Regions from separate parts of the Shewanella sp. SG44-6 genome, predicted to be linked through region 4. Evidence: predicted binding sites of a transcription regulator. Region 4 holds the regulator's gene; each other region holds the start of a gene.
What was found. The regulator sigma-54, encoded in region 4, starts transcription at its own class of promoters, with help from an activator protein. The targets are predictions, from matches to a motif close to GTTGGCACGNNNNTNGNNT.
Positions count from the first base shown of each region.

Region 1: a site for sigma-54 is predicted at 1,231-1,249, ahead of H5185_RS12885 (TorF family putative porin). Genes of this name have one in related genera too.
Region 2: a site for sigma-54 is predicted at 1,566-1,584, ahead of H5185_RS13330 (BON domain-containing protein). Genes of this name have one in related genera too.
Region 3: a site for sigma-54 is predicted at 1,248-1,266, ahead of H5185_RS20160 (DUF3192 domain-containing protein). Genes of this name have one in related genera too.

Region 1 is NZ_JACJER010000065.1:13,953-17,105, forward strand. Features, by position in the region: gene H5185_RS12875 (response regulator) at 1-568, shown strand, start outside; gene H5185_RS12880 (HU family DNA-binding protein) at 725-997, shown strand; gene H5185_RS12885 (TorF family putative porin) at 1,332-2,018, shown strand; gene H5185_RS12890 (PA3496 family putative envelope integrity protein) at 2,339-2,515, shown strand; gene H5185_RS12895 (PDC sensor domain-containing protein) at 2,600-3,153, opposite strand, start outside.
Region 2 is NZ_JACJER010000069.1:3,818-6,970, reverse strand. Features, by position in the region: gene H5185_RS13340 (sigma-54-dependent Fis family transcriptional regulator) at 1-587, opposite strand, end outside; gene H5185_RS13335 (hypothetical protein) at 854-1,330, shown strand; gene H5185_RS13330 (BON domain-containing protein) at 1,620-2,171, shown strand; gene H5185_RS13325 (TetR/AcrR family transcriptional regulator) at 2,315-2,899, shown strand; gene H5185_RS13320 (C40 family peptidase) at 2,991-3,153, shown strand, end outside.
Region 3 is NZ_JACJER010000174.1:3,972-7,124, forward strand. Features, by position in the region: gene H5185_RS20150 (GNAT family N-acetyltransferase) at 1-363, opposite strand, end outside; gene H5185_RS20155 (DUF2789 domain-containing protein) at 541-777, shown strand; gene H5185_RS20160 (DUF3192 domain-containing protein) at 813-1,196, opposite strand; gene H5185_RS20165 (hypothetical protein) at 1,356-1,721, shown strand; gene H5185_RS20170 (Zn-ribbon-containing protein) at 1,722-2,495, shown strand; gene H5185_RS20175 (AAA domain-containing protein) at 2,510-3,153, shown strand, end outside.
Region 4 is NZ_JACJER010000136.1:4,380-7,532, reverse strand. Features, by position in the region: gene lptA (lipopolysaccharide transport periplasmic protein LptA) at 1-157, shown strand, start outside; gene lptB (LPS export ABC transporter ATP-binding protein) at 154-885, shown strand; gene H5185_RS18425 (RNA polymerase factor sigma-54) at 1,029-2,513, shown strand; gene hpf (ribosome hibernation promoting factor) at 2,538-2,825, shown strand; gene ptsN (PTS IIA-like nitrogen regulatory protein PtsN) at 2,828-3,153, shown strand, end outside.

The sequences.
Region 1 (3,153 bases), on a different contig from region 4:
GACTCCAGCATTGAGTGATATTCAATTTATGCTGGTTTCCAGTGAGTGTCGTCGTGAACAGCTAGAAATTTTTAGACAATCAGGCGTGGTGGCTATTTTACCAAAACCATTTAATGCCGAACACTTAGCTACGGCACTTAACTCAACCATTGATTTACTGAGCAATGACGAGCTCGATTTAACCCACTTTGATGTTCACAGCATTAGAGTATTGGTGGTTGATGATAGCCGAATGGCACGAAATGTTATTAAGCGCACCATAGGCAATTTAGGCATACAGCTAATTACTGAGGCTGTTGATGGTGAACAAGCGATTAGCCTAATGAAAGACAATATGTATGATTTAGTGATCACTGATTACAATATGCCCTCGGTAGACGGACTTGCACTGACTCAGTACATCCGTAACCACAGTCAACAATCTCATATTCCAATCCTAATGGTATCGTCAGAAGCCAACGACACTCATCTGAGTAATGTATTTAGTGCTGGCGTCAATGCGCTTTGTGACAAGCCTTTTGAGCCGCAGTTAGTTAAGAAAATTCTTTATCAGCTCTTAGAAGAGTAACAACAAGGCAAATAAAGACATTATTTGTGCTAATTTTGCTTTAAAACCATTACAGATACTGAATTTATGGGATAAAGTGCTTTTAAACCAGCATCGCTTGTGGCATGTTAATCATGTTTTAAAAAAACACTTCTATGGAAAGCAGAGAATATCAATATGAACAAAAGTGAATTAATTGCAAAAATCGCTGAAAATGCGGAACTAACAAAAGCTGAAGCTGGCCGCGCTCTAAAGTCTTTCGAACAAGCGGTAACTGAAGCCATGAAAAATGGTGATAAAATTTCTATTGTTGGCTTTGGTTCTTTTGAAACCACTCAACGTGCCGCGCGTACTGGTCGTAATCCACAAACTGGCAAAGAAATTCAAATCGCAGCAGCTACAGTGCCTAAGTTTAAAGCTGGAAAAACACTAAAAGATAGCGTTAATTAATTATTCGTTTACTCTTTTTTTGCTAGAAACCTCCTTTATGGAGGTTTTTTATTGCCTGCTTTTTATATTTATCCTCTGCAAACAATATTATCTCTTAATTCAACATCAACGAATATTAGGATGCTGAGCACTGTTGCACAAAAAAGGGGCGAGCTTGCATCATTAAGTTGCAACAAATATGCAACAAAATGATCCATAAATACATAAGCAACTGACTTTAATAGGAAAATAGAGTTGGCATGCGATTCGCTAATTAATCTTCAGACAAACCAACATTGAGTTCATTTAGTGACACATAAATGCCTCATTGATAATAAAACGTTAAGGGATGAAGATGAAAAAATCACTATATCAAGCAATTGCATTATCAACAGGCTTATTACTGAGTGGCTCTGCCCTTGCTGAAGTTACGGGTAATATTGGCGCAACATCAAACTATTTATGGCGTGGTACCACACAAACTAATGATGCGGCTGCGGTTCAAGGTGGCATTGATTATGCTCATGACTCTGGTTTTTATGCTGGCACTTGGGTATCTAATGTCGATTTTGGTGATGAAACCAGTTACGAGTTAGATTTGTACGGCGGTTATGGTGGTAACTTTACTGAAGACTTAACTTACGACATTAGCTACCTTTATTATGCTTACCCAGATGCTGGTGGCAGTATTGATTTTGGTGAAGTCGCGCTCACTCTTGGATGGAAATGGCTAGATGTTGGCTATTCTAAAGTAATTAATGCTGATTCAGGTGTTTCTGGTGCCAGTGACGAAACAGATTGGAGCTATATCCAGGCCAATGCCAGCTTCCCGTTAACAGAAAAGCTCAGTGTCGCATTCCACTATGGTTATTCACAAGGCGATGTCGTTGAAGATTTATTCGGTGACACTTATGCAGACTACAACGTCACATTAAGTGCTGAAACAGACATAGGTACCGTATCATTCATGGCGGCTGATACTGACTTACCAGACAATGATGCAAAAGTTGTTTTAGGCTACTCTTACGGGTTTACACTATAACGAGTAACACCATTACTGACTCGCTTTATGAGTATATCAACGCCACCTCATTAACAGGTGGCGTTTTTCTATCTGTAGCAGATAGAAGCAGTATTATCTGGCGACATCATGGCATAGATAATACTAGTTTAAGCACACACTCTTCGCACTTGGCTTTATGTTTTACTAGCAAGAAATACATTTACTGCTAAGCTCAAAACGAAGGGTAAAAATAGCTGTCCAATTAAGGAAAAATATTTTACTTCCCTATTAACGTTTTTTTAGTTAGAAAATGCTCATTGAATTAATACCACGCTTTTATTTTACATGAGGGTTTTGTGATGGCTAATATTAGTGAAATAGTGCCTGATGACACAGAAATAGATGCGATGACGACGCCTAGAAACGTTAAGTCTGCCGAAAGTTTACAGCATAAACGCCAAGTGAAACGAAGATTAGAAGATTTTCTCGAACAAGCCCAATTACGCAAAGCAATTGGTGACGATGACTTTTTCTAAAAAATAGGGATAAACGCTTATATCGTTTATCCCAGTCTGTTTTATCATCTTTATCTCAGTGGATGTTAGGCGCTGATCAATATGCTATACGCTTTTAATTTGTTCGCGCCGCATATGCTTACCCGCTTGGGTTTGGGTGAGCAGCAGCTCGGCTTTGGCCCCTAGATAGACATAGATTCCCAGCCCGACCAACAAGCCCACTACGGCTAACATCATTAAAATTGCTGGCTCAATATATTGCTTTTCCCCTAGCGACGCTTTAAACATAGTCAACAAGGCTTCTATTGAAATCGCAATCAAAATGGTCGAAATAAACCGCGTAATCGTTCGTCGAGTTGAACTGTGACGAAAAATATCTTTATGCATCAATACTTCCTCTTCCAAAATGGTTTTACCCAAATCAAAAATGGCTAATGCCAAGGTAAGAAAAATAATAATGCCGAAGGGTTGCAATGGATCATGGGTAGCAGAAATTTGGCTAAAAAGGGTATAAATGTCACGAACTACAGTCCACATTAGCACGCTCACTAACACAAAAAGGCCCAGTACAATTGCAGCATAAATACTTTTAAAAAAAGGCGACATTTTGCGTCTAGCACTGTCACCCATCATAAACTCAATTAAGCGCGTTAAGTTGA
Region 2 (3,153 bases), on a different contig from region 4:
GCGATAAAGGGTTCGTCGACTCTATGACTAGCCAAATGAATAGTATTGGCAACGAGCTCTTTACCTGCACCGCTTTCACCAACGATGAGCACGTTGCTCTCGGTGACAGCGACTTTACGAATAGTGCGATATAACTTGTGCATCGCACGCGATGAACCAACCAATAAACCATATTGGTCTAGTTCACTCGAAAAAGGCTGTTTTTGCTTAGTCGATTGCGATTTGAAGTCTCGGGCAAAGTCTTCTAGCGTGTCGTTAATCACATCAGCATCGTAAGGCTGGCGAAAATGATAACCAGCCGTTTTTGACATTAAATGATCTAAGTTGGGGTTTGGCTTACCTTCGGTTAAGAAGATGAGCTCAATATCAGACATTATCGAACTGTCAGTTAGCTCAGCGTATTCTTGTTGGCTTAATTGTGACAGTTCAATGATAGCAACGTCTATTGAGTTACTCTTCAGTTGGTCTAACCAGGACTGGTCAACTGAGCTGGCAATCTTATTAAAGTGCTGGCTACTTGGTAAAGCAAGTAGACGAGCTTCACCTTCTTGACGGTGTAAATGGTAAAAAAGTGTTGGACGTGGCATGCCGATTCACTCCCTGTGGTATGTAGTCCAATGTTTGTCTCGGGTGTCGTGTGACAACTAAAGACAATCATTCAGTGTTGTTAGGCCATTAACGTGTAACAAAATATTATAATAACACTAATAATCAGATGGTTAATTAAATTTTGTCCATGTGCAGACGTGCTTATGTTTAGGCTTTGCTTACATAATATGTGCTGGATCTCTATAGGTTATACAAGCTATAGAGCAAAGTACTAGTTAAATTATCGAATACAGGAGGATTTGCGTTGAAATCATATACTCGAGACGAACAAGTTGAGTCCGATGTGTGGCTTTTGCATGAAGCGATTGATTTATGCCAAGAGGGCGAGCAATTTTATGCCCAAGCAATACTAGGGGCCGACGATTACAACATTAAGCGGGTTTTTATCCATATGGCTGACATTAGAAAATGCATGCTAACGCGTTTAACACCATTATTTACGTTGATGCGATCCAGCCAAGCAAGACCTATGGACAGTAAAACCTTTCACCAACAATCTTCATATAAACACTATGCTAAGGCTGAACACCTGATACAGGATAAACCATTACCGCAGTTGATTGCAGTATTGGTTGAAACTGAGCAACAAGTATTAACTCAATTAAAGTACGCCGCTAAAAAAACTAAAAATAAGCGTGTCGCAGGGCAACTTGCCGAAGGCATTGCTTGGCTACAGATGAGTTTTGATACCATGAAACGCCTTTCCGTTGTAGGTAATTAGTCTGCGGGCAATTAATCTGCGGGTAATAAAAACGCCTGATAATGTTGATTCTCAGGCGTTTTTTGTTGATGTTCGCTTCGTCACCTTTTAAGTCTAGTCGAGGTTAAGCCACTCTTGATTGCCATGAGGAAAAATTTACCTAGTATCGGTAAAAAAGTCCGATAACATTACTATTAAAAGTCATCATAGCAATGAAAAAATTTAATTAGTTGTTATTTTACATGTGGTTATAATTGTTGGCATGATTCGCGCATTATAATCCTTGATATTAACAACGGAGGAAATCTTTATGAAAAAGACCACATTATCTGTAGTAATGAGCATCATGTTAGGTTCAATGGCATTCGGTGCAAGTGCAGCACAAGATTGGCAAGATGATGCAAAAGATGCGTGGATCGATGGTAAAGCTGAAACCACACTTTTGTTAAATACTAATTTGAATTCATTCGATATTAATACCGACGTACATGATGGCAATGTGACCCTAACAGGTAAAGTTAACAGTAGTGTTGATAAGGCACTTGCCGGAGAATTAGTGAAAAGCTTAGATGGCGTTAAAGACGTCAATAATGAATTGTCGGTAATGAAGCCTGATAGCGATAAAGACACTAATGATCTCGCTAAAACTCTCACCGATTCAAAAGTCGCTACCGTAGTCAAAACGCGACTATTATTCTCAGCCGACGTATCTGGTACCGATATTGACGTTGAGGTCAAAAATAGCGTGGTAACATTAAAAGGTTCGGTATCGAGTGATGCTGAACGTGATTTAGCTTTAATGATTGCCAAAAATACTGATGACGTAAAAGATGTTGTTAATAAGTTACGTGTCACTCAGTAATCTATTGATAATCTTTAAACCAGCCTTTGGGCTGGTTTTTTTATGCCTAAAATAGGCAATAAGTCACTATATTTTGATTATTAGCAACTAAAGTTAGCCGACTGGTCTATTCTTGTTTATCCTGTCATTGAAATGGAGGCTCAATGAACAAAAGTGCAGCAAGTAGACAATCAATATGCGCCGTAGGCGAAAAGCTTTTTGCGTTACACGGTTATAGTGGCGTGGGCATTAAATTAATTCTCGACGAGGTCGGTATTCCTAAAGGGTCTTTTTACCATTACTTTGCCAGTAAAGAGGCGTTTGCGGCAGCCGTTGCCGAACATTATTTTCAATTACGTATTCAGCCTATTGCTATCGATTCAAGCGTAAATTTTAAAACTAATTTATCAACAATGCTTAATGGGTATCATCAACTCATTGATGAGCTGTTTAGTGGCAGTGAGCCTCGTGGCTGTTTAATGGGTAACTTAATGGTTGAAGTCAGTAGCAAAGCGCCTTTATTGCATCAAACCTTAAACCACCTTTATGATCAATGGTTGGGCTTATTGAGTGCGCTTATCGAGCAGGGGCAGCAGCAAGGCCATATCCGTACAGACTTGCCAGCATTAACACTAGCGAGTGTTTTTTGGGCGAACTGGCAAGGAACTATGCTACGCTGCCAAATTAAAGTCGATAAAATGACTGCTAAGCGAGCTTTAGTGCAGTGTATGCAGATGATGACTCGATAGATTCAAGTGCTGCAGCAGTGATTTTGAGCGTGTATTGTGGAAAAAATATTGCTACATAGAGCGGTTTTTTCGGTGTTTGGAGTAGGGTTAATTGGCTAAAAGATTATTACTTAGTTGTTTGGTTTTGCTGCTGTCGGCATGTGCGTCTAGTCCGCAAGTGGTTATCGCACCTAAGCCTGTGGTAGTTCCACCCATGCTTAAGCAAGCAGCGCCCAAGTGGAGCGAGTCAAGCCTGTTAAGTTTTCATAATCAAT
Region 3 (3,153 bases), on a different contig from region 4:
GGTTTCTTTTTGCATTAATCCTTGGGTCGATTTCCATCCGGTACCCAGCATCATTTTGAAACGCCAGTGCCAATATCGTCCCTCACCCAGAGGAATGAGATGAGAAATGACACACGCAATTCCGATTAAACGCTCACCATCAAATAAACCGATTAAAGCTTGTTCTTGTTGCCATAACTCATTTAACTCTTCACGGATGGCTGCCCGAAGCTTTTGCTCATATTGTTGTTCATCATCTTGAGCAAGCACGCCAATAAAATAGGGGTCATCATGATATGCGTTGTAGAGAATGGAAGCTGCGACTCTCAGGTCTTCTGCGGTCAAATACACTGCACGAATAGTTTCCAAGGTGTGATTGTCCATTTTTATTCCTTGTTATTGACTCTCTAAACTCAATCTAACTTAACAAGTTTGAAACATTCTACAAGTTTTGTTTACGCATTTAGCCTGTTCGCGGTTGTCATTGCCAGTTGTTTGCTATTTACCTCATCAACGCTGATACTGAATTTGTTTACCACACCATTACAAGGAATCCTTTAAATGGACACTACATCAAATGATCTTAGCCATTTATTTATGCAACTAGGTTTACCGCATGATCAAGTGGGTATCGATGACTTTGTTATGCAAAACAAGCTTGCTAAGCATACGTTAATAACCGATGCAGATTGCTGGAATCCAGGCCAAAAAGCATTTTTAAAAGAGGCATTACGAGAAGACGCCCAATGGTCAGAAGTGATTGACCAATTGGACGTAATGATGCGCGCTGAAATGTAATTAATTTTTGACCTTATAACAGCGCCATTATCTCATCAGATTTGTTTGTAGGCGGTGTTACCCCAACCGACTAAAACATCATCGCGAAACACAATGGGCGTGCATTCATCTTTGGTTGTTTTACCATCGCCTTGCGCCCATTGCGTTCGGTAAAACATGACCTTGATAGACTGTTCCCCTTGGTTTTCAGTCGGCTTAATATAAGCTTCGCTGAAATCGGCGGTGCCCATTAGAGTTATCACTTGATCACTCGTCATCCCCATAGACAGTTTGCTCAACAGTTCACGATTCTTATCTTGTTGAACTTGCCAATAGTCAGCACTTTTAGCCGATTCATGATCACCGACACTGATAACACAACCACTTAGCCCTACTGATGTGGCGATAATTAATCCTGCTGTGATAAGTTTTAATTTCATGTTGCATCCTTTTTGTTAAAATAAAATCCGCATTGTATTTACAGTTCCTTTAAGCCAGAATCGTGCCAAAAATTAAAACGCTGATTTATATATCTTTATTTTTATATTTAATAAGAATTAGTTAATCTCACACCACCGAATTAAGGAATTTAACCAACAATGAGTCCAATTGAGCAAGTACTTGCCGCGGCTAAATCGATTGCTAACAATGGAAATACTCCCTGTTTGGCACTGATTAAAAGCCGTTTAGGAAATAGCATTCCAATGCCTACCCTAATCCAAGGTTTACAACAGTTTAAGGCGTTGCCAAAATCCGAGTGGCAACACATACCAGAATTAGCCGATATTGCCGCTGTGGCTGACCAACCTGCAGATAATAACGTGGATCTTACCAATGTTATTCAGCAGGTCATGAGTCTGCAACAACACGTCACACTGCTCACTAAGCGAGTCGAACAGCTAGAAAATCAATTACAAGACAATGCCATTCAAAGCAATATCATTATTAATAAGGCAGACCAATAGATGTTTGTTACTGAACTGCGCTTTGAATGTTTTGCCGACACAACAATTGATACCGTAGAAAAAGCCATCAACGCTTTTCTTGAAGCCCTAAGGGCGAATGGACAAATTTTAGGCAGGGAGTTTGCCGTCGCTTTTAATGACGGTGAATTTAGAGTTCGCCTGTTGTTACCCGAAAAAACCAGCCTGGCAAATCGTTATCATAGCCCGTGGGTAAAGGTCACTTTAGCCGGATTAACCGCGGCCAAACTATTGGCTCCTAGAGAAAAGTTCATCGGCCAAGACATTAACTCTGAAGTTAGCAGCACAGAGACACCATCATGGCAGGTGTTGTATACCAGTTATGTTCATATGTGCTCACCGCTACGTAATGGCGATAATCTCTTGCCTATCCCCCTGTATCAATTACCTGCGACCTTCAATGGCGATCATAAACGCATTATAAAATGGCAAACAGAATGGCAAGCATGTGATGAGCTACAAATGGCGGCTGCCACTAAAGCTGAATTTGCCGCATTAGATGAAATCACTCGGGTAGACAGCGACCTATTTAGACGAGGTTGGGATTTACGTGGCAGAATAGAGTTTTTAACGCAAATACCAACTTACTATTATCTGTATCGTGTCGGTGGTGAGTCGTTAGAAAGCGAATTAAACCGAGCTTGCCCACGTTGTGGTTCACATCATTGGAAACTTGAACAGCCTTTGTTAGACATGTTTCACTTTCGCTGCGAGCCATGCCGCATAGTGTCTAATATATCTTGGGACCATCAGTAAATGGAATTACTTCATTGAGTTACAAACAAATTATTTCTTATTACCGAGATTGCTACAAGGAAGATAGTGCCTCCATTAATCTTTGGAACGTCAATAAACTTAAGCAAGAAGACCGTTTAATTCTTCAAGGTAAAGATGAACTAGGCACAGGTTTTTTACCTCGGCTACCTATCCCCGAAGAATTTGCCGCCCCAATGTTAAAACGGGTAGCAATGTATCAAAGAGAAAGAGTATTACTGTATGCACGGTTCTTGTTTGTCGGCAAAGTCACCATAAAAGGCGAGCTTAAAACGGTAGTATCGCCTTTGCTCTTTAGTGAAGCCACCATTGAGCAGGATAATGGTAATTGCTATTTTTCTACCCAAGCCGATGAAACTGAAATCAATGAAGCCTTACTGCAACAATTACTCCCAGAAGATAATGCGCTAGCAGAATCGCTTTTTTCTGAAGAGACTCGCTCCGCATCATTTTGGACCTCATATTTTAGTAATAATCATATTGAAATAAGCTCGCTTGAATTACTCCAATATCCGAAGCTTGCTCAATACAGTGACATCAAAAAAGCGCTGACAAAAAAGATCCCCAGCTTATTACCCATTTCCATGTTAATTTTTGTTGAAAGATCAAAAAGTAGCCGCGGCGTACTTCACGAATTAGA
Region 4 (3,153 bases):
TAAGTACAACATTAACGCTCAAGAGCTGATTGCTGAAAGTACTGGTACAGGGAAAGATCGCGTTATTACTATTATTCAACCTGAGAATTTCCAAGACGAGACTGCACCAAAGCAAAAGCTCCCTGAAATTCCTGTTAAAAAGCAGATCAAACCATGACCCAAATAACCCTAACGGCTGAAAATTTAGCTAAAAGCTATAAAACTCGTCAGGTTGTTAAAGATGTGAGTTTAACCGTTAAAACAGGCCAAATTGTTGGTCTTTTAGGCCCCAATGGTGCAGGTAAAACAACCACGTTTTATATGGTTGTCGGCTTAGTGCAAAGCGATAAAGGTCGGATCTTAATTGATGATGACGACTTAACCGCCGACCCAATGCATCTTAGAGCTCGCAAAGGGATTGGTTACTTGCCGCAAGAAGCCAGTATTTTTCGCAAACTGACCGTATACGACAATATTATGGCCGTGTTGCAGACTCGCAAAGAGCTCACTACCGACCAACGGATTGAGCAAGTAGAGCATTTACTAGAAGAATTCCATATCACCCATATTCGCGACAGCCAAGGCATGTCGTTGTCTGGTGGGGAACGTCGTCGAGTAGAGATAGCGCGCGCGCTGGCCGCTAATCCTAAATTTATTTTGCTCGATGAGCCTTTTGCGGGGGTTGACCCTATTTCTGTCATCGACATAAAAAAAATCATTCAACAGCTTAAAAACCGCGGCTTAGGGGTATTAATTACCGATCATAACGTACGTGAAACCTTAGACGTCTGTGAGCGAGCTTATATTGTCAGCCAGGGCAATTTAATTGCCGAAGGCACACCTGATGAGATATTGAGTAATCAACAAGTTCGGGCTGTGTACTTAGGTGAACAATTCAAGCTATAGTTACTTTACTGGCCTTTTAGTCTATCTAACTCATTTCATTGAACGATATCTAAATAGCGTTAAATGTCATTGATGTATGTGACAATCGATTACAGTTTTCGAGATTGTCATTTTTATGGAAATCATCTAGGGATAAGCGGTAAATGAAAGCGTCACTCCAACTCAAAATGGGTCAACACTTAACCATGACCCCTCAATTGCAGCAAGCGATCCGCTTACTGCAATTATCGTCATTGGAGCTACAGCAAGAAATCCAACAAGCATTGGACTCAAACCCATTGCTTGAAATAGAAGATGAGTTTTCTCAAGCAAAAGACTCAGTAAAAGAAAGTCGCGACCAATCGGACACCGACTTTAGTGACAACAGCGTGGTCAATATAGAAAAAGACACCTCAACAGTCGACACAGCAGAATCCATGACCAAAGAAACCATGGACGATTTAGCTATGGATACCACATGGGATGAAGTGTACACCGCCTCACCAATGTCAGGTTCAGGCAGCGCTAGCATGCGCGATGATGATATGCCATTCCAAGGTGAAACGACTGAAGGCTTATATGAGCATTTAGAGTGGCAAAAAAATCTCACGCCATTTTCTGACACTGATCGAGCAATTGCTACCGCGATCATTGATGCCATTGATGAACGCGGCTATTTAACCCAAAGCACTGAAGATATTCTCGAAGCCATGGGTGATGAAAGTGTTGAACTAGATGAAGTTGAAGCGGTATTAAAACGTATTCAACACTTTGATCCCGTTGGTGTTGCCGCACGAGATTTAAGCGAATGTTTATTCATTCAATTAGCCCAATATGCCGACACAACCCCACATATAGACAATGCCCGTCTGCTCATTAAAGACTATTTAGATTTAATTGCTGGGCGCGATTTTAGATTATTGATGCGCAAAACCAAGCTCAAAGAAAACGAGTTGCGTGACGCAATCACCTTAATCCAGTCACTTAACCCTCGCCCGGGCTTGTTAGTCACCGCTATTGATGACGAATATGTTATTCCTGATGTAACCGTACTAAAGAAGAATGGCCGTTGGGTTGTAGAGTTAAACCCAGACAATATGCCTAAAATTGGCGTTAATCAACAATATGCAGCCATGGCTAGAAGCAGTAAAAACTCTGCCGATAGCCAATTTATTCGCGGTCATTTACAAGAAGCTAAATGGTTCATCAAGAGTATCGAAAGCCGCAATGAGACCTTATTGAAAGTCGCCAATTGTATTGTGCAATTTCAGCAAGGTTTCTTTGAATATGGTGAAGAAGCCATGAAACCTATGGTGCTCAATGATATTGCTGAAGCAGTAGAAATGCATGAATCAACTATTTCACGGGTTACCACTCAAAAATATATGCACACACCACGTGGGCTATTTGAATTAAAGTACTTTTTCTCTAGCCATGTCAGCACCGACGATGGCGGAGAATGCTCATCTACCGCTATTCGTGCTTTTATCAAAAAACTGGTTGCAGCAGAAAACCAGCAAAAGCCATTAAGTGACAGTAAAATGGCCCAACTGCTGGCAGATCAGGGGATCAACGTTGCGCGTCGTACGATTGCAAAATACCGCGAAGCGATGCTCATTCCGCCCTCAAACCAACGTAAGAGTTTATAACCTACAAGGCAACGGAGGATTTTTATGCTTATCAATATGACAGGTAGAAATATCGACATTACCGAATCTTTACGTGAATACGTTCAAGGTAAATTTTCAAAGCTTGAACGACACTTCGATCAGATCAATAATGTACACGTTGTGCTCAATGTAGAAAAATTACAACAAAAAGCAGAAGCTAAAATCAACCTTAATGGTGCAGAGATTTTTGCCATGTCAGAAAGCACTGATATGTATGCTGCAATAGACGCCCTGATCGATAAACTCGACCGTCAGGTAATTAAACACAAAGAGAAGTATACAAAACACTAACGATGGAACTTTGTACCATTCTGCAGCCGGAATGCACTACCTGTGCCACACCGGGCAGTAAGAAAAAAGTACTGGAACTCATCAGCAATTTAGTCGCTGCCCAGTACCCACCCCTATCTTCGCAAGAGGTTTTTGAAAGCCTATTAGCGAGAGAGAAAATGGGTAGCACAGGTATAGGAAATGGCATTGCGATACCTCATGGTAGATTAACGACCATAGAACATCCGATCGCAATATTTATTAAATGTGAAGAAGCCATTGCCTTTGATGCAATCGATAAACAGCCCGTGGATATTTTATTTGCTTTGTTAGTACCTGCAGATCAGTG